DNA from 3 places in the Paenibacillus sp. FSL F4-0243 genome. Region 1 is predicted to be linked to each of the others. Evidence: a T-box and tRNA genes for the amino acid it is inferred to sense, from the RefSeq annotation. Region 1 holds a T-box; the other regions hold tRNA genes.

What was found. A T-box is a leader RNA that pairs with one kind of tRNA and senses whether it is charged. The one in region 1 lies ahead of metG (methionine--tRNA ligase), so its partner is inferred to be a tRNA-Met.
Region 2: it encodes a tRNA-Met, which carries the amino acid that the T-box ahead of metG (methionine--tRNA ligase) is inferred to sense. The anticodon was not compared.
Region 3: it encodes a tRNA-Met, which carries the amino acid that the T-box ahead of metG (methionine--tRNA ligase) is inferred to sense. The anticodon was not compared.

Annotation. Positions count from the first base shown of each region.
Region 1 covers NZ_CP150151.1:5,033,021-5,042,486, reverse strand. The annotation lists gene NSS87_RS22565 (sensor histidine kinase) at 1-629, opposite strand, end outside; gene NSS87_RS22560 (stalk domain-containing protein) at 981-3,233, shown strand; gene NSS87_RS22555 (Fur family transcriptional regulator) at 3,462-3,923, shown strand; gene yidD (membrane protein insertion efficiency factor YidD) at 3,926-4,189, shown strand; T-box leader at 4,230-4,490, shown strand; gene metG (methionine--tRNA ligase) at 4,540-6,552, shown strand; gene NSS87_RS22540 (zinc ABC transporter substrate-binding protein) at 6,773-7,762, shown strand; gene NSS87_RS22535 (metal ABC transporter ATP-binding protein) at 7,797-8,546, shown strand; gene NSS87_RS22530 (metal ABC transporter permease) at 8,876-9,466, shown strand, end outside.
Region 2 covers NZ_CP150151.1:944,986-954,451, reverse strand. The annotation lists gene glgP (alpha-glucan family phosphorylase) at 1-906, shown strand, start outside; gene katA (catalase KatA) at 1,157-2,614, shown strand; gene NSS87_RS04185 (sporulation protein Cse60) at 2,771-2,965, opposite strand; gene NSS87_RS04180 (GreA/GreB family elongation factor) at 3,360-3,815, shown strand; gene NSS87_RS04175 (YdeI/OmpD-associated family protein) at 3,916-4,380, opposite strand; tRNA gene NSS87_RS04170 (tRNA-Gly) at 4,484-4,554, opposite strand; tRNA gene NSS87_RS04165 (tRNA-Pro) at 4,567-4,640, opposite strand; tRNA gene NSS87_RS04160 (tRNA-Arg) at 4,671-4,747, opposite strand; tRNA gene NSS87_RS04155 (tRNA-Gly) at 4,756-4,830, opposite strand; tRNA gene NSS87_RS04150 (tRNA-Leu) at 4,837-4,920, opposite strand; tRNA gene NSS87_RS04145 (tRNA-Lys) at 4,936-5,011, opposite strand; tRNA gene NSS87_RS04140 (tRNA-Gln) at 5,019-5,093, opposite strand; tRNA gene NSS87_RS04135 (tRNA-Asp) at 5,110-5,187, opposite strand; tRNA gene NSS87_RS04130 (tRNA-Met) at 5,213-5,289, opposite strand; tRNA gene NSS87_RS04125 (tRNA-Met) at 5,362-5,438, opposite strand; tRNA gene NSS87_RS04120 (tRNA-Val) at 5,456-5,531, opposite strand; tRNA gene NSS87_RS04115 (tRNA-Glu) at 5,538-5,609, opposite strand; tRNA gene NSS87_RS04110 (tRNA-Ser) at 5,626-5,718, opposite strand; tRNA gene NSS87_RS04105 (tRNA-Asn) at 5,724-5,799, opposite strand; tRNA gene NSS87_RS04100 (tRNA-Ile) at 5,803-5,879, opposite strand; rRNA gene rrf (5S ribosomal RNA) at 5,938-6,054, opposite strand; rRNA gene NSS87_RS04090 (23S ribosomal RNA) at 6,130-9,058, opposite strand; rRNA gene NSS87_RS04085 (16S ribosomal RNA) at 9,321-9,466, opposite strand, start outside.
Region 3 covers NZ_CP150151.1:6,020,977-6,030,442, forward strand. The annotation lists gene NSS87_RS26630 (ABC transporter permease) at 1-26, opposite strand, end outside; gene NSS87_RS26635 (ABC transporter permease) at 23-1,069, opposite strand; gene NSS87_RS26640 (ABC transporter ATP-binding protein) at 1,062-2,624, opposite strand; gene NSS87_RS26645 (BMP family ABC transporter substrate-binding protein) at 2,726-3,865, opposite strand; gene NSS87_RS26650 (AraC family transcriptional regulator) at 4,192-4,941, shown strand; tRNA gene NSS87_RS26655 (tRNA-Leu) at 5,076-5,154, opposite strand; tRNA gene NSS87_RS26660 (tRNA-Cys) at 5,169-5,242, opposite strand; tRNA gene NSS87_RS26665 (tRNA-Gly) at 5,255-5,329, opposite strand; tRNA gene NSS87_RS26670 (tRNA-Gln) at 5,336-5,410, opposite strand; tRNA gene NSS87_RS26675 (tRNA-His) at 5,432-5,504, opposite strand; tRNA gene NSS87_RS26680 (tRNA-His) at 5,545-5,620, opposite strand; tRNA gene NSS87_RS26685 (tRNA-Trp) at 5,657-5,730, opposite strand; tRNA gene NSS87_RS26690 (tRNA-Tyr) at 5,737-5,822, opposite strand; tRNA gene NSS87_RS26695 (tRNA-Thr) at 5,828-5,903, opposite strand; tRNA gene NSS87_RS26700 (tRNA-Phe) at 5,924-5,999, opposite strand; tRNA gene NSS87_RS26705 (tRNA-Asp) at 6,007-6,084, opposite strand; tRNA gene NSS87_RS26710 (tRNA-Met) at 6,111-6,187, opposite strand; tRNA gene NSS87_RS26715 (tRNA-Val) at 6,205-6,280, opposite strand; tRNA gene NSS87_RS26720 (tRNA-Glu) at 6,336-6,410, opposite strand; tRNA gene NSS87_RS26725 (tRNA-Ser) at 6,428-6,520, opposite strand; tRNA gene NSS87_RS26730 (tRNA-Asn) at 6,524-6,599, opposite strand; rRNA gene NSS87_RS26735 (23S ribosomal RNA) at 6,660-9,466, opposite strand, start outside.

The DNA of each region.
Region 1 (9,466 bases):
CCAAGATGAAATTGACTGACAGCGTTATGGATAACCTCCACAGGAAGGACCAGAAATAGGGTTCCTAGCCGATTTAAATCATTCCAATCATTAATTTGCCTAGCTCCCATGACCACAGGGATCGTGCCGTTCTGCCATACATCTACACCAAACCAGAGCATACGGCCGTTATTCTGGGCTATAGCTGGAAACCAATAGGCGCCGCGGATTTCTCTCTCGCTGTCCCAGATTACTTTTAAGGAGCTGCTATTGGTATATACCTGATTATCTGAAAGTCCGAGCAGCTTGAACTGGATGTCATAATTGATGGAACGTGTCTGTTGATCGATGTAGCGGGTGATATCCATAGCGTCAGTAGGAGGTGTGCGGGATTCTGCTAAGTCTCCTAGTGTTTCTTGAATCAAGGGACTGAACATGATCGTAGAAGAGAGTTTGTCGTTATCTTGAAGAATAGCGTCCATTTTACCTTGAAGCTGTTTGACGGACTCCAGAATATATTGGTTCGACCGGTTAAGAACGGCTTGGGATGACGAACGGTAGGACAAAAAAATCGTAAAGGCTACGATAGTGAAAATGATCAGTGAGAAACCCATGATTAATTGAACGAGGATGGAGATTTTCTTGGACATGTCATCACCCGCATGAAAAGATATTCTTCCATACATTGTAACAAAAGCAAATGAAAGCGAATATACCTTGCCGTAAAATACACATATTTATATGGATAATCTCATATTTTTCGGGTAGCGGATGAAGGGTTGTTTTTGCTTGTTTTAATACTGGGTTAATCTTTCTTTACTTTAAAATGAAACTTTTTGCGGTCGGATGCGTCTAATACTATGTTTTGTTATAACGAACGTGGCAAAAAGCAATTCTTCCGCTCCGCTGAGAGCGGTTGCGTTTTTGCGGGGAATATAAGAGGAGTATGAAAAAGACAGAGACCTACTTATATTTACAAATAGGAGCAGAGGAGTCATATCATGGATTTGAAGAAATTAACGTTAGTTGCTGTTTTGGCCATATCTCAGGCCGCCTCGGCAGTGCCGGCTTTTGCTGAATCTGTCAATAGTACCTCAGGTAATACCAATGCAGTAGGAGCAGCTGCCACATCTGCGACGGATGTAATGCCAGAAGCTACTGACCCATTACCGCCAATGCCAACTGAGGTACCAGGGGGAGTCGTATCACCTACACCAACTCCAACTCCAATCCCTGGGGCAACAGCTGAACCGACGACAACAACTGAACCGACAACAACATCCGAACCTACAGCAACAACTGCACCAACTGCTACATCACTCCCAAGTGCAACACCTGAAACCACTACACAACCTACACCAACGGATGGTGTTCGTGCTGCAGCTAGTAATCAGCTTGTACTTATGATGAACAGCAACAAAATGTACCAAAACGGCGTTGAGTATTTGGCTAATCAGCCAATGGCCGTGAAGAATGGCGTCTCATACGTTTCGATCCGAGCTATGGTAGAACGCGTAGGTGTGAAATACATTTACGATTATAAAACGAAAGAGACCATTGTTACCAAAGGAAGCGACGTAATGCGCTTTAAAACGGACAGTAAGATCTATTCCGTTAATGGTAAAAATGTGACGATGAAAGGTCCAGCTTACCAAACTAATGGTACATTCATGGTTCCTTTGACGTCCATCACCGGGGCATTAGGCATTCCTTATACCGTTGATAATGTGCAAAAACGAGTAATTCTTACGTTGAACACGAAGCCAAAAGCTTCTTTTACAGTGCCAACTGAAATTTATGCTGGTGATCCTGTGAATTTTGTAACTTCCAGCTCTTCACCGAATGGTACGGCCATTGTCGATGAACGCTGGGAAGGAAATAAGCAAGATATCTATGATACACCAGGATTTTATGTAGTATCCTATTCCGTTATGGATGCGAATGGACAGTGGAGTGATCCTTACTCTGTGACCATCAACGTACTAAAACCAAATACACCGCCAGTCGCTAATTTCACGACAGACAAAGATTCTTACAAGATGGGTGAAATGATCACTTATTCGGATCTAAGCAGCGACCCAGACGGTGATCCAATTGAAGTGACTTGGACGAACAAAGCAGAAGCTTTCTTTACACCAGGTCCAGCAACAGTCGCTATTCAAGTCAAAGATTCACATGGCGCAATCAGCACTTTTGAGAAAACCATTAATATTTCAGATGAAATCTTGTACAGTAAAGAAGATTTCTATAGATTATTCGGTGCTCCGGGTAGCGTATTTAACATCGACGGATCGATGGTTCCAACTTGGCAGAAGGTAGCCTATAATCTTTCTTCTGAGCCATATAACCTTATTCGCAGTAATAGTCCAGAAACAGTGAATACGGAAGGAATCACATATAAAGAAACATCATTCGGCGGAACTCGCTTCTTGGTCCACCATAAGAATAATATGAATATTAAAACGAAGGTGTATGTGATTGCTAAGAATAACAATCTGTACCCTACGACAATTACAACAGAGTATGTAGGCTTTGGCGGTCCAAGTTCATTTCCAGAAGGCACTGGTAAAATGTCTGTGGAACGTTACTGGAAGTCTATGATTACTAGGGAACATTATAAGACAACGGTCCTTCAACCAGGAGAAAGCGTCTCGATTCTTACGGATCTAAACAAAATTGCAATGAAACCAGGCGAGATTGTATCCCTCCAAGCGGATTTGTTTAGCGATTATCCTATTGAATATAATGTCATGATGATCGAAGCGAATAAAGATCCTCTAACTACACTTCCTACACTTCCAATATTGGATCGTGATGGGGTGCATAACCGAGGAACTTATGCTGATTCTACACGCATCATCACGGTTACCGACGAAGTAGGAACAACTCCTGCGAGACTTCTTCTCGGTGACAATTCGAGTGATTTGAATTTGACCGGTGTAGACCCAATGAATGGTACTGAAGCATCCAATGCAGGTAACTTTGGTGTGTTATACAAAATCAAATTCGACCGTGTTGCACCTAATTCATTGATTACGTTTAATCCACGTGGCGGTAATTACATGGGACCAGTTATGGTTAATGGTCAAATCGTACAAATGCCGAATTCAGGAAGTCTCTCTAGTGCTGACATGAACAGTGTGATTTATCGTACTGGCGATTATGGCGGCTCCGTGGAGATTTTGTTCACAGCAGCTTCTGGTAGTAACTTGCCGGTGAATTTCCTGGTTACACCGCTGCCAGCGAAGAAATAACAAAATAGGTCCATCCTTTAAGTTATTTGGGATTCACCTGAAATAAAAGTCCGGCTGAATATTCCGCAAAGGAATACTCAGCTGGACTTTTTGTATTTAAATGTATGATTTTACTCTGATGAACGCTCATACACTTGGTTGTTTCATTGACGGGGCATTTATTTTGGGGCATTATTAAGAGAGTGAAGCATAAATGAAATGAACTGAAATGTAATGGGAGATGAGCGTATGCTGTCGACAGAACAAATATTAGAGGTCATGTCGGGGCAAGGTCTGCGAATCACCGACCAACGCAAAACGCTTGCCAAGTTATTCGGCGAGAATAAGGGTTATTTGTCAGCGAAGGATGTCTATGAGCATATGGGCCGCAAGTATAGCGGACTTAGCTTTGATACCGTGTACCGCAATCTGCGTGTAATGGAAGAGCTTGGTGTACTTGAACAAATCGTCTTTGAAGACGGCGTGAAATTCAAGGGAAGCTGCAATCATCAGGATCACCATCATCATATGATCTGCCTTCAATGCGAGAAAACCTACCCGATTAATTTCTGCCCGATGAATTTAACGGATACACCTGATCAATTCCGGGTAGTCAAGCATAAATTTGAGGTGTTCGGTTATTGCAAGGAATGTGAAGAGAACCGGGAAGAAGAACTAGTCGCAGCAGCTAATCGCAAAAAAGGGGTCTAAGGATGGCTACCCTTCGTAGAACGATTCAGGCTCCCATTCGGGTGTACCGCAAGTACATTTCCCCGATTAAGCCTGCCACTTGTCGCTTCTATCCAACCTGCTCTGCCTATGCACTAGAAGCTATTGAAGTCCATGGTCCACTTAAAGGTTCATGGCTTGCTGCCAAGCGGATTGCTAGATGCCATCCCTTCAATCCAGGGGGACTTGATCCGGTTCCGCCTCTTGAGGAACACCCTACGAAGAAGGATTCTGCTCGCGCGACTTGACACGAGCCCTTGCCATTGGGTATATTCACAGGTAATAGTATGAATTCCGAGGAACGGATGAGTAAATCGGTACGCCCATTACAGAGAGCCGGAACGAGCTGAAAGCCGGTATGGAGCGTTTGATTGAATATGGTCCGGGAGGAACTGTGTTCGAGCGGGAACTGCAATTGAGGTTCACGTAAGATAACGGCGTGTTCCAGCGTTAATGGACAGTTCCCGAGAGGGAACTGGCGAAGCCTGATCTCTGTGAAGAGACAGGAAATTTGGGTGGTATCGCGTGAGTTATACTCTCGCCCCATTAAAGGGGCGGGAGTTTTTTGTCTTTTTATGAAAGAAAGGATGATTAATCAATGAGCGAAAAGAAAACTTTTTACTTAACTACACCTATCTACTATCCGAGTGATAAGCTGCATATCGGACATGCTTATTCTACCGTAGCTGGAGATGCAATGGCCCGCTACAAACGTCTACGCGGCTATGATGTAAGGTATCTTACAGGTACAGACGAGCATGGTCAAAAGATTGAACGGAAGGCAGAGGAAGCAGGCAAAACCCCTCAGCAGTTCGTTGATGACATCGTTGTTGGCATTAAGGAATTATGGCGCAAGCTAGACATCTCCAATGATGACTTTATCCGCACAACGGAAGAACGTCATAAGAAGGTAGTTCAGGATATTTTTGATCGACTGCTCAAGCAAGGTGACATCTATAAAGGCGAATATGAAGGCTGGTACAGTATTCCGGATGAAACCTTCTATACAGAAACACAATTGGTCGATATCGTTCGAGATGACAATGGCGTAATCATTGGTGCAAAAAGCCCTGATAGCGGTCATCCGGTTGAACTTGTGAAGGAAGCGAGTTATTTCTTCCGGATGAGTAAATATGCAGATCGATTGCTGCAATTTTATGAGGAGAATCCGGAGTTTATTTTGCCGGAATCCCGTAAAAACGAAATGATTAACAACTTTATTAAGCCTGGTCTGGAGGATCTTGCGGTTTCCCGTACGACTTTCGATTGGGGTGTTAAGGTTAAAGGCGATGAAAAGCATGTAGTGTACGTATGGATCGATGCATTGACAAATTACATTACTGCTTTGGGTTACGGTTCCGAGGATCGCAGTCTGTATGATAATTTCTGGCCTGCTGATGTGCATATTGTCGGCAAAGAAATCGTCCGTTTCCATACGATTTACTGGCCGATCATTCTAATGGCGCTGGGTGAGCCTCTTCCGAAAAAGGTATTTGCTCATGGCTGGCTGCTCATGAAGGATGGCAAAATGTCAAAATCCAAAGGGAACGTTGTAGATCCAGTTACATTAATCGATCGTTACGGCCTGGATGCACTTCGTTATTATCTGCTACGAGAAGTACCATTTGGTTCGGATGGTACATTCACACCGGAAAGCTTTGTAGATCGGGTTAACTATGATCTTGCTAATGACCTTGGTAACCTGTTGAACCGGACAGGTGCGATGGTAGAGAAGTATTTCGGTGGAGAGCTTCCAGCGTATGAAGGAAATGTAACAGCATTTGATGGTGAGCTTCAAGCTGCGGCAGAGAATACTTATGCCAAAGTAGAAGAAGCGATGGAAAAAATGGAGTTCTCCGTAGCGCTAACAGCGATCGGGATCTTTATCAGCCGCACCAATAAATATATTGATGAGACACAGCCTTGGGTGCTTGCTAAGGATGAGAGCAGAACAGCTGAGTTGGCTTCCGTAATGAGACATCTTGTGGAAGGTCTTCGCACCGCTTCCATTCTACTGCAGCCGTTCTTGACGCAAACCCCAGCGAAGATTTGGGAACAGCTTGGCATCGAAGTTGGTGAATTAACGACATGGGACAGCGGCAAGACCTTTGGTCTGATTCCGGCAGGAACAAAGCTGGTGAAAGGCAATCCGATCTTCCCACGCCTGGATGTGGAGCAAGAGGTAGCTTATATCGCCGAAGCCATGGGCGCTGGTAAACCGGCTGCTGAAGCGACCGAAGCAGCACCTGCGGCTCCTGCGTTATCCGAGCCTGAGGAAGAGCATAAAGAAGAGATCGGCATCGACGATTTCGCCAAGGCTGAGCTTCGGGTAGCTCAGGTCATTGCAGCTGAGCCTGTGAAGAAAGCCGACAAGCTGCTGAAGCTGCAGCTGGATCTAGGTTATGAGCAGCGTCAAGTCGTTTCTGGTATCGCAAAGTTTTACACACCGGAAGAGCTGGTAGGCCAAAAAGTGATTTGTATTGTGAACCTGAAGCCAGTGAAACTGCGCGGAGAATTATCCCAAGGGATGATTTTAGCGGCTTCTAAAGGTGATCAGTTAACCATCGCTACAGTTCCAGACAGCATGCCAAATGGAGCTATTGTGAAGTGAGATTCGTTATGTAGAATCTATATATGTAATTGTTATATAAGAAAGGGAATGCTCCTTCAGCCAGCTAGGCTGTGGGAACATTCCTTTTTTCAACGTATAAGCAGGGATAAAATTCAGAATCATCTTAATAGGATTTATTGTTGACTTATCGTAATGATTACTATTATACTTCTAATAGTAAAGATTACGATTTGAGAGGGAGATCAATTTAATGGTTGCTATGAAGTCACGAATAAGTCTGCTTATACTTGCATTGGTGCTTGTATTTACACTCACTGCATGTGGACCTAAGAGCAGTGGAAGTATAGTTGAAGGGAAAGTAAATGTTGTAACTACTTTTTATCCTATTTATGAGTTTACTCGGGAAATTGGTGGAGATGATATAAATGCCATTAATCTTCTTCCGGTTGGTGTAGAGCCGCATGATTGGACACCACGCAGTCAGGATATTGTCAATACCTCCAAAGCGCAACTATTCTTGTACAATGGAGCAGGGCTTGAGGGATGGGTTCCTAATTTTCTAAAAGGACTTGATAGCAGCAGTAAAGTGGAAGCTGTTGAAGTAAGTAAAGGTGTTGATTTAATAATGACCGATGAAGATGACGGACATGATCATGGGGGAAGCGGCGAAGAGGATCATCACGAAGATGATGCTGATCATAATAGCCATTCTTCTGAGGATAGCCTTCATACGGACCCACATACCTGGGTAAGTCCGAAATCAGCGATCATCATGGCGCGCAATATAAAAGAAAGCCTTCAATCTGTGGACCCTGAGCATAAAGATGGTTATGAAGAGCGTTACAATAAGCTTGCTGAACGTTTACAGGCTTTGGATAGTAAATTTGAACAGGAGCTTACCAAGCTGCCTAACCACAAAATTGTAGTTTCACACCAAGCTTTTGCCTACCTTGCCCGTGACTATAAGCTTGAGCAGCATGCGATTATGGGATTATCCCCAGACGCTGAGCCGCGTGGACAGGATTTAGTAAACCTGGCGAAGATGGTTAAAGAGGAAAAAATTAAATACATCTTTTTTGAAGAGCTTGTCTCCGATAAACTGGCTAAGACGTTAGCGGCTGAAGCTGGTGTGTCTACTATGGTTCTTAATCCTGTAGAGGGTCTTACTGCGGAGCAAGAAAAGAACGGGGATAACTACTTCACCTTGATGGAGAAAAATTTGCAAAATCTGATTATGGCTTTACAATAAAAAGGAAAGTATAAGGAAAAGGCGGTGCTAAAGCATGCAATCGGTATCCTTGGACTGCCATCAGCATATCATCGATATACAGGATCTTTCTTTTTCATATGGTGAACAGAAGGTGATCTCAAATCTTAACTATAGTGTAAGAGAACGAGACTTCCTTGGTATCATTGGTTCTAATGGCGCTGGTAAAACAACACTGATGAAGATGATCGTCGGTTTGCTTCCGGCAAGCAGTGGTGAAATCAAATTATTTGGAACGCCTGTCCGCAAGTTTAAAGACTGGGAACGGATAGGTTATGTTCCACAAAAGAACGCCTTCAACCCGCTGTTTCCAGCAACGGTGCGTGAAGTAGTGCTATCTGGTTTGTACAACAACAAGAATCTTATTCGAAGAGTATCTAAGGCTCAGCATCGTCAGTGCGAAGATGCACTTGAAGTGATGCGGATACAGGATATTGCGGAGAAAAGAGTAGGCCAGCTGTCAGGCGGTCAGCAGCAACGTGTATTTCTAGCACGTGCGTTGATCAACCATCCGGATCTGCTGATTTTGGATGAGCCTACAGTCGGTATTGATGCTGAATCACAAGCAGGATTCTTTGAATTAATTACACATATGCATGCCCATCATCATATGACATTCCTAATGGTGTCGCATGATATTGACATGATTAAGAATTACTTAGGGAATGAACCTGTGCAAACGAACGGTAAGATTAACTTTTTCTCCCGTCATTCTCATGATTTGCAGAATTGTACAGAGGAGAACCTGCAGCACACGCTCTCTTAGGTCATAGTTAAACTCTGGTAGTAAAAGGGAACCCTCGATTATTGGGGGCGTACATAGAGCGTGGGAGCAGGGTTTCCCTCATCTTTAATCCTTTCCGTATCTAAATACCGCGACGCTGTAAGCGTGCCCCGTTAGGGGCGAAAGCGATCCTTCTTCGTCCTGACTATGTTCAGTAACCCCACCTCCTACGCCAGTTGCACTTGACGGGTGTACAGAGGGCAGAGCCCTTGGGGCCCTCCCTTAGGAGGGAGGGTTTGGGAGGAATCGAAAAAAGATTTTAATAAAAGCTTTTAAAAATGTTTCAATTGTTCTACGGAGGAGAGTTAAAGTTGGAAATTCTATTTAGCGATTTTTTTCAGCGAGCGCTTGCGGGCGGTCTTCTGATAGGCATTACAGCGCCGCTTATAGGCGTTTTTCTTGTGCTCAGACGTTTATCTATGATTGGGGATACGCTGGCTCATGTTACGATTGCCGGTGTGGCACTTGGTTTTTTGACAGGATTTTACCCGCTGGGAGCAGGTCTTATTTTTGCAGTGGTGGCTTCCTTCGCGATAGAGAAGCTGCGCAAGGCTTATAAGAGTTATGCAGAGCTCTCGATAGCCATAATTATGTCGGGCGGAGTGGCTTTAGCCTCACTCTTTTTCACTTTAGGAAAAGGTTATAATGCAGATGTTATGAGTTACTTGTTCGGTAGCATTTATACGTTAGACAATACCGATTTAATCGTAGTAGGGATCGTAACGATAGCAGTTGTAGTAGTAGTATCTCTGTTTTTTAAGGAGTTCTTCTTACTTAGCTTTGAAGAGGATGCTGCGAGTGTCAGCGGACTCCCAGTGAAGCTGCTTAACATGTTGATTACCATTCTGACGGCGCTTGTAATCAGTACTGCGATTAAAATTGTTGGATCTTTGCTAGTATCA
Region 2 (9,466 bases), 2.9 Mb from region 1:
GGTGGCGAGCCGTTCAACATGACGGTTGCCGGTCTACGACTCTCACGTATTTCTAATGCAGTGGCTCAGCTTCATGCGGATACAGCCAATAAGATGTGGAAAGAGGTTGCCGGAAGATCGGACATCATTGGCATTACTAATGCCATTCATACCCCTACCTGGGTAGATGAAAGAATGACACAAGCCTATGAACAAAATGGCGATTTATGGGCAGTGCATAAAGAAATTAAGGGTGAACTGATTGATTTCATCAAAGAACGGTCCGGCATTAGTCTAAATGCTGACAATCTACTCATTGGCTTCTCACGCAGAGCTGCTCCTTATAAACGCAGTGACCTGATCTTCTCGCAGCCGGAAATTATTGAGCCTTATCTGGAGTCCGGCAAAATACAAATCGTCTTCTCTGGCAAAGCCCATCCACTCGATGATAACGGCAAAAAAATCGTCAGCAATTTAGTGGCGATGATGAAAAAATATCCGAAAAGTGTTGTCTTCTTGGAGAATTACGATATGACTATCGGCGCACAGCTGACACGCGGTTCTGATATTTGGCTCAACAATCCGCGTAGACCACTGGAAGCAAGTGGTACCTCCGGGATGAAGGCAGCCATGAACGGCGTATTGAACTGCTCTATTCTAGATGGCTGGTGGCCGGAAGCCTGTATAGATGGCGAGAATGGCTGGCAGATCGGAGACGGCTTCGAGACTACTGACTTCGAGGTTCTGGATAAGCATGATAGTGATGCGCTATACGACACCCTATTGAATCGAGTACTCCCAACCTATTATGAGAATCGTGAACAGTGGGTACAAATGATGAAGAAGAGTATCGAAACCACTCGCACCGAATTTGCCACCAAAAGAATGCTGGATGAATACTATAACAGAATGTACATTAAAAACTAAGTACAGAAAACGGATATTCCTATATCAAAATAGAACAGCGCACCCTCCAGTGATGGTAGAGGTGCGCTGTTTCTTTTTTAACTCTGCTTAGTAATTAATCACTCTATCTATCATATATATCTGAATGGGACGACGATTACCACATACTGTAATGTGTCAAATATTCAAAAAGTGTTGCATTTTCCCCAAAAAACATTAATATAGAACTTATACTAAATCTAAAATCAAATCTTACGAGGTGATTCTATTAATGAGCTCCAATAATAATAATCTTACGACCAGCTGGGGTGCTCCAGTAGGCGACAATCAAAATTCAATGACAGCCGGTGATCGTGGTCCTACTTTGCTGCAAGATGTCCATCTGCTTGAAAAATTAGCCCACTTTAACAGAGAACGTGTTCCTGAACGTGTCGTTCATGCTAAGGGTGCTGGCGCTCATGGGTATTTTGAGGTCACTCAGGATTTAACTCAATATACAAAAGCTAATTTTTTATCTGAGGTAGGCAAGCGTACCCCAATGTTCATCCGTTTCTCAACCGTAGCTGGGGAGCTAGGTTCTGCTGATACTGTAAGAGACCCACGTGGTTTTGCAGTGAAGTTCTATACCGAAGAAGGAAACTATGATCTCGTAGGTAACAATACACCTGTATTCTTCGTTCGTGATGCAATCAAGTTCCCCGACTTTATTCATACACAGAAGCGTGATCCACAGACACACTTAAAGAACCCTAATGCGGTTTGGGACTTTTGGTCTTTATCGCCGGAATCTCTTCATCAGGTTACGATTTTGATGTCAGATCGCGGAATCCCAGCTACGTTGAGACATATGCACGGGTTCGGAAGCCACACCTTCAAATGGGTAAATGCCGAAGGCAATGCCGTCTGGGTGAAATATCATTTCAAAACAGAACAAGGCATTAAGAACCTTGCTCCAGATCTTGCCGCCAAAATAGCTGGGGAGAACCCAGATTATCATACAGAAGACTTGTTCAATGCTATTGATAAAGGAGAATTCCCAGCGTGGAAGCTCTACGTGCAGATTATGCCGATCGAAGATGCGAACACTTATCGCTTTGATCCATTCGATGTAACAAAAGTATGGTCGCAAAAAGATTATCCATTAATTGAGGTTGGCCGCATGGTACTGGATCGCAATCCAGAGAACTACTTTGCGGAAGTAGAGCAAGTTACGTTCTCTCCTGGCTCTTTCGTCCCTGGTATTGAAGCTTCTCCTGATAAATTGCTACAGGGTCGACTGTTTGCTTACGGCGATGCTCACCGTCACCGGGTAGGTCCTAACCATAACAGCCTGCCTATCAACCGACCAAAAGTAGAAGTGAAGAACTATCAACGTGACGGTGGCATGGCACTCGGTAACAATGGCGGATCCGGTGCCTATTACGAACCTAACAGCTTAGGCGGACCTAAAGAAGCACCACAGTACAAAACATCACCTTTCGAAGTATCTGGAAATGCCGACAGTGTCTCCTATAATAGTGATGACCATTATACACAACCTGGTGACTTGTATCGCCTGATGAGTGAAGAAGAACGTACCCGTCTTGTTCAAAATATCGTAGGCGCTATGACACCAGTTGAAAGTAACGATATTAAACTTCGTCAAATTGTTCATTTCTATAAAGCTGATGCAGAACTGGGACAGCGTGTTGCATCCGGTTTAGGATTATCCGTCCCAGGCGGATTATAAGACTGTAATTGCACTTATACAATCAAAGAGGACCTTTACCCGTAAATGGGAAAGGTCCTCTTTGTTCATAAGAAAAGCTAAAACATATAATATATAAGAACGATCACGATGCATAGCGTGGAGACAACAGATAAGCACGAAAAAAAAGTATTCCAGTTATTGCCCTTCATTTGTCTTATACACGACCAGTATACTGCTTCTTTGATGCTCTGCCCCATCACGTGAAGATTTAACTACCGAACCGTAACAGATATTCACAACCTGTTCCTCACGCAGCCCCGCCAAGAACTCATTCGCCTTATTCTCAGCATACGAATTATCAGCATCTACAAACTCTTTTACTTGAATCATCCTGATCTCTCCTTTAATAAATTATAGTTACTTTTTATGTCTAGATTCTATAGGTGAACTCAACGAAATGTACATGGCGTATCACTCCCCTGGTAACATTTAATGTAAAATTATCTTCGAAATATAGTATAGGCATTCCGCAGTTTTCTACGAAATGCCTATAACATCAGCCTATCATAGCACCCAACTATACAATAGTCAAACGTTTTAAATACAATATTTAGTAAGAATTTATTGCCTTTGCAAAATGGATTGGATTTACATATAGAAGCTGTTATACTGATCAGAAGGTTCCCTCTAGGGGACCTCTATTTGTATAGGAGGGATTTTAATATGGCAACGCGTCATAACAAATTTGCAAAGAATGTGCTACTTAGAGGGGGTGAAATCTACTATGAACCATAGTCTAATTTATGAAGGCTCAAGGACACAACTGGTCCAGCAGCTTATTTATTTTGATGAGGAAAAAATCGCATTTCTAAATCAGTATTTCCCGGAACGAAGCAAACAAAGAAGTAATGCTGAAACGCTGTTGTCCCGTTATTGCTCCGAGCTGGAACAATTACTTTCCCGTTTTAGTGGTGAAGAATTGAATTCACTCGTATTGATTGGAAGTCAGCTTCAGCTACGCTACTTAGACGACAATACTACAGATACCTACACCATCGTATTTCCAAACCAGGCAGAACCCAATGATAACAAGATTTCAATGTTCTCGCCTATTGGCATGCAGTTGCTGTTAGCTCAGATCGGCAGTACATGTCAGCTAGCTATTCCTTCAGGTGAGTTATCAGTAAAAATCGAAAGTATTAAGTTTGTGAATTGTGGTGAGGTGGCCGTTCTTATTTAAGCCCACTTGCACATATCACCAACATTAACAGCGTCCCTTTCCAATCTTATGGAAGAGGACGCTGTTCATCTATTCAGCCTGCTAAGCACTCTTCATACTTTTATTTGAGCCTCAAGCCTTCACCCAGTTTACTGACTGATTTTTCGATACGAGATGCTCTGGTTTCAGGTCTTTTCGCCGCTTCGATCCAAGATACATATTCCTTCTGATAAGAATAAGCCAGACCGTTATAATAAGCTTCTGCCTGCTCATGACTACTCAACGCATCAAGGAAATCCTTAGGGGCTTCTACCTCCCGTAATTGATGATCTTGCTCCATCGTCACATGCACAATATCACCAGGTTGAGCTTTGGCTAGATCCCGTAGTTCTTTCTTTACCACCATAAAATGCTTTCCGTTTCCATGGGGCATAAGCGTTCCTCTATAGGGGATTCCATTTACACTTCCTTTTACCTGTATTCTGGACTTTGTTTCAAATATTTGTTCGGCATCAAAAGGGACGTTAAGATAAGTCCAGCTCCCACTTGCATCAGGTCGCACTAATTTAGCTTCAAATTCAAACATTGCTACCTCCTCAACTAAAAGCCCTAAGTTCTATTGTATCCATATGAATGTAACTATACAAAAAAAACACCTGCCTATAATAGACAGATGTTTCTTAATTATAAGCGGGTGATGGGAATCGAACCCACGCTATCAGCTTGGAAGGCTGAAGTTCTACCATTGAACTACACCCGCAAAGGTATAAAATCGGGATGACACGATTTGAACATGCGACCCCCTGGTCCCAAACCAGGTGCTCTACCAAGCTGAGCTACATCCCGTCAAAACATGTAATTACTTAGTAATAAAAATGGCGCGCCCTGAGAGATTCGAACTCCCGGCCTTTTGATTCGTAGTCAAACGCTCTATCCAGCTGAGCTAAGGGCGCAAAAATTATGGAGCGGAAGACGGGAATCGAACCCGCGACCCTCGCCTTGGCAAGGCGATGCTCTACCGCTGAGCCACTTCCGCAAAATATGGTGCGCGTGAAGGGACTTGAACCCCCACGTCGTGAAACGCCAGATCCTAAGTCTGGTGCGTCTGCCATTCCGCCACACGCGCACACTTTGAAAATAATGGTGAGCCATGAAGGACTCGAACCTTCGACACCCTGATTAAAAGTCAGGTGCTCTACCAACTGAGCTAATGGCTCTCATAAATGGCTGGGGATATAGGATTTGAACCTATGCATGACGGAGTCAAAGTCCGTTGCCTTACCGCTTGGCTAATCCCCAACAATAATTAACTAAATGGCGGAACCGACGAGATTCGAACTCGCGATCTCCTGCGTGACAGGCAGGCATGTTAGGCCAACTACACCACGGTTCCATAGACATAATGCATAAGAGTAAATTGGTTGCGGGGGCAGGATTTGAACCTGCGGCCTTCGGGTTATGAGCCCGACGAGCTACCGGGCTGCTCCACCCCGCGTCATTTAATAATTATATACTATTCATTTACACTACGCCAGCTAGTCCCAAAACATCATGCTTAAGGAAAATTTGGTTGCGGGGGCAGGATTTGAACCTGCGGCCTTCGGGTTATGAGCCCGACGAGCTACCGGGCTGCTCCACCCCGCGTCGTTCTTAAATGAATATGGTGGAGGCTGAGGGGATCGAACCCCCGACCCTCTGCTTGTAAGGCAGATGCTCTCCCAGCTGAGCTAAGCCTCCATGTTATGACCCGTATGGGATTCGAACCCATGTTACCTCCGTGAAAGGGAGGTGTCTTAACCCCTTGACCAACGGGCCATGCTAATAAACTTTGTGGCGGAGAGAGAGGGATTCGAACCCTCGAGACGCTTGTGGCGCCTACACGATTTCCAATCGTGCTCCTTCGGCCAAACTCGGACACCTCTCCATAAATGGCTCCCCGAACAGGACTCGAACCTGTGACAACTCGATTAACAGTCGAGTGCTCTACCAACTGAGCTATCAGGGAATATGGTGGGCCTTAGTGGACTCGAACCACCGACCTCACCCTTATCAGGGGTGCGCTCTAACCAGCTGAGCTAAAGGCCCTTTTTAAGACACATCAATATTAAGGGCAAAAAAAATACCACGGGTTATGTGGTTGTCCGCTTGGCGACGTCCTACTCTCCCAGGACCCTTCGGTCCAAGTACCATCGGCGCTGGAGGGCTTAACGGTCGTGTTCGGGATGGGTACGTGTGGAACCCCTCCGCTATCGCCACCAAACGGGCATTTACAGCGTAAATGCTCAGGCTTGAGTCGCCTGAAAACTGAATCCGAATTGAATTTGCGTTCTAAGTATAGGATAAGCCCTCGACCGATTAGTATTGGTCAGCTCCATGCATTACTGCACTTCCACCTCCAACCTATCTACCTCGTCGTCTTCAAGGGGTCTTACTAATTGGGAAATCTCATCTTGAGGGGGGCTTCACGCTTAGATGCTTTCAGCGCTTATCCCGTCCGTACGTAGCTACCCAGCCATGCTTCTGGCGAAACAACTGGTGCACCAGCGGTACGTCCATCCCGGTCCTCTCGTACTAAGGACAGCTCCTCTCAAATTTCCTGCGCCCACGACAGATAGGGACCGAACTGTCTCACGACGTTCTGAACCCAGCTCGCGTACCGCTTTAATGGGCGAACAGCCCAACCCTTGGGACCTACTTCAGCCCCAGGATGCGATGAGCCGACATCGAGGTGCCAAACCTCCCCGTCGATGTGGACTCTTGGGGGAGATAAGCCTGTTATCCCCAGGGTAGCTTTTATCCGTTGAGCGATGGCCCTTCCATGCGGTACCACCGGATCACTAAGTCCGACTTTCGTCCCTGCTCGACTTGTAGGTCTCGCAGTCAAGCTCCCTTATGCCTTTGCACTCTTCGAATGATTTCCAACCATTCTGAGGGAACCTTGGAACGCCTCCGTTACTCTTTAGGAGGCGACCGCCCCAGTCAAACTGCCCGCCTGACACGGTCCCCGTACCCGATTAGGGTACTAGGTTAGAACCTAGATACGATCAGGGTGGTATCCCAACGGCGCCTCCACCGAAGCTTGCGCTCCGATTTCTACGGCTCCCACCTATCCTGTACAGATCGTACCCAAATTCAATATCAAGCTGCAGTAAAGCTCCATGGGGTCTTTCCGTCTTGTCGCGGGTAACCTGCATCTTCACAGGTATTAAAATTTCACCGGATCTCTCGTTGAGACAGCGCCCAAGTCGTTACGCCATTCGTGCGGGTCAGAATTTACCTGACAAGGAATTTCGCTACCTTAGGACCGTTATAGTTACGGCCGCCGTTTACTGGGGCTTCGGTTCATAGCTTCGGGTTACCCCTAACCACTCCCCTTAACCTTCCAGCACCGGGCAGGCGTCAGCCCGTATACTTCGCCTTGCGGCTTCGCACAGACCTGTGTTTTTGCTAAACAGTCGCTTGGGCCTTTTCACTGCGGCCCCCTCGTGCTATTCACACTACCGGGGCACCCCTTCTCCCGAAGTTACGGGGTCATTTTGCCGAGTTCCTTAACGAGAGTTCTTCCGCGCGCCTTAGAATTCTCTTCTCGCCTACCTGTGTCGGTTTGCGGTACGGGCACCTTCTCCTGGCTAGAGGCTTTTCTTGGCAGTGTGAGATCATGACCTTCGCTACTATAATTTTCACTCCCCATCACAGCCCAGCCTTAACGATGTGCGGATTTGCCTACACATCAGCCTCACTGCTTAGACGGACATATCCATCAGTCCGCGTCACTACCCTCCTGCGTCACCCCATCGCTCATAGCGGATTACGGTGGTACAGTAATTTCAAACTGTTGTCCTTCGACTACGCCTTTCGGCCTCGCCTTAGGTCCCGACTTACCCTGAGCGGACGAGCCTTCCTCAGGAAACCTTGGGCTTTCGGCGGATCAGATTCTCACTGATCTTTTCGTTACTCATACCGGCATTCTCACTTGTATGCTGTCCAGCGCTCCTTACGGTACACCTTCAACCCACATACAACGCTCCCCTACCCCAGATACATACGTATCTAGCCATAGCTTCGGTGGTGTGTTTAGCCCCGTTACATTTTCGGCGCAGAGTCACTCGACCAGTGAGCTATTACGCACTCTTTCAATGGTGGCTGCTTCTAAGCCAACATCCTGGTTGTCTGTGCAACTCCACATCCTTTCCCACTTAACACACACTTGGGGACCTTAGCTGATGGTCTGGGCTGTTTCCCTTTTGACAATGGATCTTAGCACTCACTGTCTGACTCCCGGCAATAAGTATATGGCATTCGGAGTTTGACTGAGCTTGGTAATCCTTGCGGACCCCGCACCCAATCAGTGCTCTACCTCCACTACTCTTATACCGAGGCTAGCCCTAAAGCTATTTCGGGGAGAACCAGCTATCTCCGAGTTCGATTGGAATTTCTCCGCTACCCCCACCTCATCCCCGCATTTTTCAACATGCGTGGGTTCGGGCCTCCAGTGCGTGTTACCGCACCTTCACCCTGGACAGGGGTAGATCACACGGTTTCGGGTCTACGTCCACATACTAAATCGCCCTATTCAGACTCGCTTTCGCTGCGGCTCCGTCTTCTCGACTTAACCTTGCATGTTAAACGTAACTCGCCGGTTCATTCTACAAAAGGCACGCCATCACCCATAAATAGGGCTCTGACTTTTTGTAAGCACACGGTTTCAGGTTCTATTTCACTCCCCTTCCGGGGTGCTTTTCACCTTTCCCTCACGGTACTGTTTCACTATCGGTCGCCAGGTAGTATTTAGCCTTAGCAGATGGTCCTGCTGGATTCATACGGGGTTTCACGTGCCCCGCACTACTCGGGATCCGTCTCGGAGAGAACACAGTTTAGGTTACAGGGCTTTTACCTCTATCGCGGGCCTTTCCAGACCTCTTCGCCTACCATATTCCTTTGTAACTCCATGTGAGACGTCCCACAACCCCTAAGAGCAAGCTCTTAGGTTTAGGCTGTTCCGCGTTCGCTCGCCGCTACTGACGGAATCACTATTGTTTTCTCTTCCTCAGGGTACTTAGATGTTTCAGTTCCCCTGGTCTGCCTCTACATCTCCTATGTGTTCAGAGATGAGTAACTGCGAATTACCACAGCTGGGTTTCCCCATTCGGACACCCCCGGATCAAAGCTTGCTTACAGCTCCCCGAGGCAGTTTCGTTGTTCGCCACGTCCTTCGTCGGCTCCTGGCGCCTAGGCATCCTCCGTGTGCTCTTATTAGCTTAACCTTGATTTTTCCGCAGGAAAATATCATAGAATGACATTTCTTTTGGAATCATCTCACTAATAACATTTACTTGTTTGCACAAGTTGCTAAAAGATGTTCTAAAACGCAAATTCGTTTCGGTATCCAGTTTTCAAGGATCAAGTCTTACTTGAGAGCTTAAACTCTCAAAACTGAGCAACGAGTGAGTAACAGGCCTAAACCTGAGATTTGGAAGTTTAACTTCCGATTTGAATGTCTTCATTGCAGAAGACGATTCTCCATAGAAAGGAGGTGATCCAGCCGCACCTTCCGATACGGCTACCTTGTTACGACTTCACCCCAATCATCTACCCCACCTTCGGCGGCTGGCTCCCTTGCGGGTTACCCCACCGACTTCGGGTGTTGTAAACTCTCGTGGTGTGACGGGCGG
Region 3 (9,466 bases), 990 kb from region 1:
AAAATTACATCAAACAAGCTGTTCACGCTTCCTTCGCCTCCTTCAAGAGCATCCGATTTTTCCAGAACTTCAGAAATTGCTCAGCCGAAATCAGAAGAATGATAATCGCCTGTATGATAGAAATCATCTCTGAAGGTACATCCGATAGACGTGCCATCATGTCGGCTCCGATCCGGATATATGCAAGGAACAATGCAGCGCCGATTACGGATATCGGATTATTCTTGGCTAACATCGCTACAAGAGCACCATCTAAGCCATAACCTGGTAACGATGTCCATTGGAATCGATTGTACATCCCTAGCACTTCTACGGAACCACCCATTCCTGCGATAAAACCAGCAATCAAGTGAACCAGTATAATAACCTTCGCGGTCTTCATGCCTGAATAACGTGCAAAGTTCCGGTTGATGCCTGTCATTCGCAGCTCATATCCCCATTTAGTCTTGTATAGGAATAAATGCGCTGCAATAATAAGCACGATAACGATAATAAGTCCGGTATGAATACGGGTGCCAGGTACCATTTTACTCAGCAGTGCCGTTTTCTCAAATTTGTAGGATACATTAGCGAATGCTTTTGCATCACGTAAGTGATAGTTCAGTAGATATAAACCTACTCCAAACAAAATATTATTGAACATCAAGGATGTAACGAGCTCATTAGCATTCCATTTGGCTTTGAGGATCCCGGGTATTGCCGAGAGCAACGCACCAACAATAGAACCCGCAGCAATAGCTACGATCGGATGAAGCCACCCGTCCAGCGTTAAATGAATAGCCAACACGGAAGTTACAACACCGGAGAAATAGAAAATCCCTTCAGCTCCCAAATTGAACATATTTGCCCGGAACAACAAGGAAACTGCTAGCCCAGTGAACATGAGCGGAATGGCCATCTCAATCACATTACCGATATGACCTTTACTGGATAGCGGCTCAAATAGGAATATCCCAATCGTCTTCACCGGCTGATTGCTGACCAATGAGATGATCAGAAAAGCAATAGCGAGTGCAATTACGATTACTGCCGATGTTCGAATGTATTCAAAATATTTTACTTTAAACATGATTTACGGCCCTCCTGATTTGCTCCTCGTCCTGTCGATGAATCCCTAGCATATAAAGTCCTAATTCTTCTTCACTAACCTTGGAAGGCTCCTCGAAAAAGGCAACAATCTTTCCTTCATACATCACTAGTAGACTATCGCTGATCTCCAAGATCTCATTTAAGTCTGCTGACACTAGCAAAATAGCGCAATCGTCTGAGCGCAGCTCCAACAGCTTTTGATGTATGAACTGCGCCGCGCCTATATCCACGCCCCGTGTCGGCTGCTCTGCAATAAGCAGTTGCGGTTCTGTAGAACACTCTCTAGCTACGACAACCTTCTGCATGTTACCACCTGATAACATACCTATTGGCTGAGAAGGTCCCGAACAGCGGACTTTAAATTCTTCTACAAGTGATACTGCAAGCTTGGCAATTCGTGATCCATTTAAAAAGGGACCTTTATTCATAGCTTTTGTACGATACTGAGTGGACAGCAGATTATCCGCTATGCTCGCTTCACTGGCTATCCCTTGATGCATCCTATCCTCTGGGATATAGGAAACGCCTAGCTTACGAATATCTAAAATATCCGATTCACGAATATCTTTTCCCTTCACTAGCACAGAGCCTTGGCTTGAGACCCCTCTTAGACTACCCGTAAGAGCCTCAATGAGCTGTGTCTGCCCATTCCCTTCTACACCAGCAATCCCGATAATTTGTCCCCCGCGTACTGCAAAGTTGATATCTGTTAGCAACGCTTTGCCGTGTGCATCATTTACACCTAAGCCCTGCACAGTGAGTACCGGCTCCCCAATAGACAGAATCTCCTTGTCATATTTCAACACGACGTCTCTGCCCACCATAAGGCGTGAGATTTCTTGCTCCGTGACATCCTTCGTTTGGAAGACACCTTCACTACGTCCACTACGCATGATCGTAATTCTGTCACAGATCGCTTTAACTTCTTTCAACTTGTGTGAAATAAAAACAATCGTATGACCCTGCTCTCTTAACTGCTTAAGCTCCCGGAACAATTCCTCTGTTTCCTGTGGGGTCAACACTGCGGTCGGCTCATCCAGAACGAGGATTTTTGCACCACGCAGCAGCGCCTTCAGAATTTCAACCTTTTGCTTCATACCAACCGTGAGATCCTCCACTTTTGCTTTTGGATCCACTGCCAGATTGTATTTCTTCGCAGTCTCTTCGGTCATGCGTACAGCTTCTGCATAATTGATGCCAACGCCCTTACGAGGTTCCATGCCCAGCACCATGTTCTCTGCTACCGTAAAAGAAGGGACCAGCATAAAATGCTGGTGAACCATACCAATCCCTCTATCAATGGCATCCTGAGCAGATTGCAGCTTCACTTTTTCACCCTTGATAAAGATTTCACCTTCACTAGGCTCTTCCATGCCGAACATGATCTTCATTAAAGTTGATTTACCAGCGCCGTTCTCGCCCGCAATCGCATGAATTTCTCCCTCACGTAAAGAAAAATGCACGTCTTTATTTGCAACGACACCATTGGGATACACCTTGGTAATTCCCCGCATTTCCAGCAGAGCTTTGTTCATAAGTCTCAACGCCTTTCGACTTGGAGGTCTGCAAAAATATACAGCTGGAATTCTTCTAAAGAAGAATCTCCAACTGTAGGTTTATCACTTTATAGCTATACTTAAGGCTTAACTGCGTTACGAATGGCTTCTACTTCAGAGGTTTCCATTCCCATCGCGTTATCTACTGTAATTTCTTTATTGATCAGCTTTTGCTTCACTTCTTCAACTTTAGCCTGAAGATCGGCAGGGAAGATATTTTTATAGATCTCATTCTCTGCAATGCCTACACCATCATCTACAAAGCTCAACACATCACGTTTACCCATCTCAAGTGTACGGTCTTGTAATCTCTTCACGGCACCCAGAATAGCACTATCAATCTTTTTAATAGAAGAAGTAACGATCAAGTTTGCTTTTTCGCTATCTGTATCGTTAAGCAACATCGCCTGATCGGAGTCTACACCGATAGCATATTTCTTCTTCTCCTTAGCTGCGTCAAAGATCCCAAGACCTGTACCCCCAGCCACGTTAAAAATAACATCCACACCGGAGTTATATTGAATCAGCGAAAGCTCCTTGCCCTTAGCCGGGTTAACGAAATCGCCAGCATATGATACAGCGACCTTCACATCAGGATCAACATATTGAGCGCCCTGAATGTAGCCTACCAAGAAAGCGTTAATTCCTGGAATATCCATGCCGCCTACAAAACTGATCACATTCTCAGGATTAGCATTTTCCATATCCGATTGTGTAGCTAGCGCCGCTACAGCACCTGCTAGAAAAGATACTTCATTTGTTGCATAAGACATGTTGTACATATTCTCTGGTGCTTCATCTATATCGGTATCATAGTTAATGAACTTTTTGTCAGGATATAATTCAGCCGTTGCATTAAACATCTCTGTAATTTCCGATCCGCCAGAAATAATAACATCCCAGTCCTCAGCGGCGATATCGTTAAACGTAGGCTCCCATTTCGTTTTATCGACACCCATTTCTACAACTTTTGTTTCTGCACCCAGCTCATCCTTAACCTTTTGCAAACCGCTATTCGCAGAGTCAAAGAAAGATTTATCTCCAAGCGTTCCTGGAATCAGAAGTACTACTTTGAGTTTATCCCCTGAACCTGTTTCTCCACCTTCAGCTGCGTTAGATCCTGCATTCGCGGAAGATCCATTACTCGACGTATTATTTCCACAGGCTGTGACCATTACCATTACTACTAGTAACAACAAAGAAAGAACTTTCTTTTTCATTTTTCTATTCCCCCTATTTATAGTTGGTTAGTAATTTGAGAGGTTCTCCTTCTTAGTCCGTTGTATATTTCACGATTTAGATGGAAACTCTCATTTTTCATGTAACATTGTCAAAATTTTAATGATTTTAACGAATACACTCAAAAAAAGAGATAAAATTATAATTTTTACGAATAATCCGACTAATTCCCGAACGAGATGGCCAGTCAGGTTGCTAATCTTCGGATTTCTTGATACGATCATATCAAATATTAATGAAAATAATTATATGATTTCGGTCATATTTTTGTATGATTCGGCTAAAACATAATTATTGGAGGGTCATCATGGATCGTGTTCTATATATTGTAAATGCAGCACATGAGGTTAATACCTATATTCCACCACACCAGCATGAATGTTATGAACTAGTCTATTATTTAAACGGCTTAGGAACTACCAATATAGGTTCGCGAAGTTATCATTTTCGTTCTTCTTCATTCGCGCTGATACCACCCAATCATAAACATGATGAGAATCATCGCGAGGATGCTACTATACTATTTGTAGGCTTCCATTCAAATCACCCATATATGGAGAATTTGCAAGGCGTATATGAAGATGATAAAGACCATACTGTTCTACAGATCTTGCTTCGAATGAAAGCAGAGTTTACGCGCAAACAAGATGGATTCTCTGAACTATTGAACCTGCAAATGAGCGAAATCACTGTTCATCTGATACGGCTTCTTAGTGCCTCTGGGTTTCAATCACCAACGGAAGACAGAGTCCAATATGTTCTAAACTATATGAATGAGCATTACCGCCATAAGCTATCGGTCGCAACACTTTCAGAGATGTCTGGATACAGCTATGATCGTTTCCGCCATTTATTTAAAGAACGATTCGGTTCTTCACCTCTGCGCTATCTACTATTGAAACGTCTGGATTATGCAAAGTCTCTCTTGCAACATACCCAAATGCATATCTCTGAAGTATCAGCTGCTGCTGGGTTTGTGAATGACGCCCAATTCTGCAATATGTTTAAACGTGAAATTGGTCTCACCCCACGAGCATTCCGACTAAGCAGTCAATAAAACAAAACTCCACACAAAAAGGCCGTTGATTAGAGACGCCTCTAATTCAACGGCTTAAGAATAAAAAGCTCAAAGACAAAGAAAAAAGGTTTGTAAAGTTGCTTATACAAGCGACTTTACAAACCTTTTTGATATACCGGCGAGAGGACTCGAACCTCCACGGTTTCCCTCTCGATTTTGAGTCGAGCGCGTCTGCCATTCCGCCACGCCGGCACATATGAAATTAATGGAGGCGCCACCCAGATTTGAACTGGGGATAAAGCTTTTGCAGAGCTTTGCCTTACCACTTGGCTATGGCGCCATATGAAAACTTTGGAGCGGACGACGGGAATCGAACCCGCGACCCTCGCCTTGGCAAGGCGATGCTCTACCGCTGAGCCACGTCCGCATAAAATGGCTGGGGATATAGGATTTGAACCTATGCATGACGGAGTCAAAGTCCGTTGCCTTACCGCTTGGCTAATCCCCAATAACATTTTAAAATAAAAGGGGCGACTGATGGGTCTCGAACCCACGAATGCCGGAACCACAATCCGGTGCGTTAACCACTTCGCCACAATCGCCATATTAAACTAATATTGTTGCTGTTCTTCTTAAAGTAAATGGGGCGACCGATGGGACTTGAACCCACGAATGCCGGATCCACAAACCGGTGCGTTAACCCCTTCGCCACGACCGCCATATTAAACTTTAGAGAAAGACTTTAGATAAAGATTGGCAGGGGCAGCAGGAATTGAACCCACACCAACGGTTTTGGAGACCGTTGTTCTACCTTTAAACTATGCCCCTAAAAAATGGTGGGGGATGATGGATTCGAACCACCGAACACGTACGTGAGCAGATTTACAGTCTGATGCGTTTGGCCACTTCGCTAATCCCCCAAAGATGGTGCCGGCGAGAGGACTTGAACCCCCAACCTACTGATTACAAGTCAGTTGCTCTACCAATTGAGCTACACCGGCATATTAAGTTGTATACTATATGGTGGCTCGAGACGGATTCGAACCGCCGACACGAGGATTTTCAGTCCTCTGCTCTACCGACTGAGCTATCGAGCCAAGAAAATGGCGGAACCGACGAGATTCGAACTCGCGATCTCCTGCGTGACAGGCAGGCATGTTAGGCCAACTACACCACGGTTCCAAAAGATATAATTACTTGATGAAAATTGGTTGCGGGGGCAGGATTTGAACCTGCGGCCTTCGGGTTATGAGCCCGACGAGCTACCGGGCTGCTCCACCCCGCGTCGTTCTTAAATGAATATGGTGGAGGCTGAGGGGATCGAACCCCCGACCCTCTGCTTGTAAGGCAGATGCTCTCCCAGCTGAGCTAAGCCTCCGTAAACAACAATTGTTATTGTACCAAAGTCCACTATGTAAAATCAAGTGAAAATTTGGTGACCCGTATGGGATTCGAACCCATGTTACCTCCGTGAAAGGGAGGTGTCTTAACCCCTTGACCAACGGGCCATACTAAGTAAAATTTGTGGCGGAGAGAGAGGGATTCGAACCCTCGAGACGCTTGTGGCGCCTACACGATTTCCAATCGTGCTCCTTCGGCCAAACTCGGACACCTCTCCATATGGCTCCCCGAACAGGACTCGAACCTGTGACAACTCGATTAACAGTCGAGTGCTCTACCAACTGAGCTATCAGGGAATATTCATACCAGGCTTGATGCCTGAAAACTGAATCCGAATTGAATTTGCGTCTTAAGTATAGGATAAGCCCTCGACCGATTAGTATTGGTCAGCTCCATGCATTACTGCACTTCCACCTCCAACCTATCTACCTCGTCGTCTTCAAGGGGTCTTACTAATTGGGAAATCTCATCTTGAGGGGGGCTTCACGCTTAGATGCTTTCAGCGCTTATCCCGTCCGTACGTAGCTACCCAGCCATGCTTCTGGCGAAACAACTGGTGCACCAGCGGTACGTCCATCCCGGTCCTCTCGTACTAAGGACAGCTCCTCTCAAATTTCCTGCGCCCACGACAGATAGGGACCGAACTGTCTCACGACGTTCTGAACCCAGCTCGCGTACCGCTTTAATGGGCGAACAGCCCAACCCTTGGGACCTACTTCAGCCCCAGGATGCGATGAGCCGACATCGAGGTGCCAAACCTCCCCGTCGATGTGGACTCTTGGGGGAGATAAGCCTGTTATCCCCAGGGTAGCTTTTATCCGTTGAGCGATGGCCCTTCCATGCGGTACCACCGGATCACTAAGTCCGACTTTCGTCCCTGCTCGACTTGTAGGTCTCGCAGTCAAGCTCCCTTATGCCTTTGCACTCTTCGAATGATTTCCAACCATTCTGAGGGAACCTTGGAACGCCTCCGTTACTCTTTAGGAGGCGACCGCCCCAGTCAAACTGCCCGCCTGACACGGTCCCCGTACCCGATTAGGGTACTAGGTTAGAACCTAGATACGATCAGGGTGGTATCCCAACGGCGCCTCCACCGAAGCTTGCGCTCCGATTTCTACGGCTCCCACCTATCCTGTACAGATCGTACCCAAATTCAATATCAAGCTGCAGTAAAGCTCCATGGGGTCTTTCCGTCTTGTCGCGGGTAACCTGCATCTTCACAGGTATTAAAATTTCACCGGATCTCTCGTTGAGACAGCGCCCAAGTCGTTACGCCATTCGTGCGGGTCAGAATTTACCTGACAAGGAATTTCGCTACCTTAGGACCGTTATAGTTACGGCCGCCGTTTACTGGGGCTTCGGTTCATAGCTTCGGGTTACCCCTAACCACTCCCCTTAACCTTCCAGCACCGGGCAGGCGTCAGCCCGTATACTTCGCCTTGCGGCTTCGCACAGACCTGTGTTTTTGCTAAACAGTCGCTTGGGCCTTTTCACTGCGGCCCCCTCGTGCTATTCACACTACCGGGGCACCCCTTCTCCCGAAGTTACGGGGTCATTTTGCCGAGTTCCTTAACGAGAGTTCTTCCGCGCGCCTTAGAATTCTCTTCTCGCCTACCTGTGTCGGTTTGCGGTACGGGCACCTTCTCCTGGCTAGAGGCTTTTCTTGGCAGTGTGAGATCATGACCTTCGCTACTACAATTTTCGCTCCCCATCACAGCCCAGCCTTAATGATGTGCGGATTTGCCTACACATCAGCCTCACTGCTTAGACGGACATATCCATCAGTCCGCGTCACTACCCTCCTGCGTCACCCCATCGCTCATAGCGGATTACGGTGGTACAGTAATTTCAAACTGTTGTCCTTCGACTACGCCTTTCGGCCTCGCCTTAGGTCCCGACTTACCCTGAGCGGACGAGCCTTCCTCAGGAAACCTTGGGCTTTCGGCGGATCAGATTCTCACTGATCTTTTCGTTACTCATACCGGCATTCTCACTTGTATGCTGTCCAGCGCTCCTTACGGTACACCTTCAACCCACATACAACGCTCCCCTACCCCAGATACATACGTATCTAGCCATAGCTTCGGTGGTGTGTTTAGCCCCGTTACATTTTCGGCGCAGAGTCACTCGACCAGTGAGCTATTACGCACTCTTTCAATGGTGGCTGCTTCTAAGCCAACATCCTGGTTGTCTGTGCAACTCCACATCCTTTCCCACTTAACACACACTTGGGGACCTTAGCTGATGGTCTGGGCTGTTTCCCTTTTGACAATGGATCTTAGCACTCACTGTCTGACTCCCGGCAATAAGTATATGGCATTCGGAGTTTGACTGAGCTTGGTAATCCTTGCGGACCCCGCACCCAATCAGTGCTCTACCTCCACTACTCTTATACCGAGGCTAGCCCTAAAGCTATTTCGGGGAGAACCAGCTATCTCCGAGTTCGATTGGAATTTCTCCGCTACCCCCACCTCATCCCCGCATTTTTCAACATGCGTGGGTTCGGGCCTCCAGTGCGTGTTACCGCACCTTCACCCTGGACAGGGGTAGATCACACGGTTTCGGGTCTACGTCCACATACTAAATCGCCCTATTCAGACTCGCTTTCGCTGCGGCTCCGTCTTCTCGACTTAACCTTGCATGTTAAACGTAACTCGCCGGTTCATTCTACAAAAGGCACGCCATCACCCATAAATAGGGCTCTGACTTTTTGTAAGCACACGGTTTCAGGTTCTATTTCACTCCCCTTCCGGGGTGCTTTTCACCTTTCCCTCACGGTACTGTTTCACTATCGGTCGCCAGGTAGTATTTAGCCTTAGCAGATGGTCCTGCTGGATTCATACGGGGTTTCACGTGCCCCGCACTACTCGGGATCCGTCTCGGAGAGAACACAGTTTAGGCTACAGGGCTTTTACCTCTATCGCGGGCCTTTCCAGACCTCTTCGCCTACCATATTCCTTTGTAACTCCATGTGAGACGTCCCACAACCCCTAAGAGCAAGCTCTTAGGTTTAGGCTGTTCCGCGTTCGCTCGCCGCTACTGACGGAATCACTATTGTTTTCTCTTCCTCAGGGTACTTAGATGTTTCAGTTCCCCTGGTCTGCCTCTACATCTCCTATGTGTTCAGAGATGAGTAACTGCGAATTACCACAGCTGGGTTTCC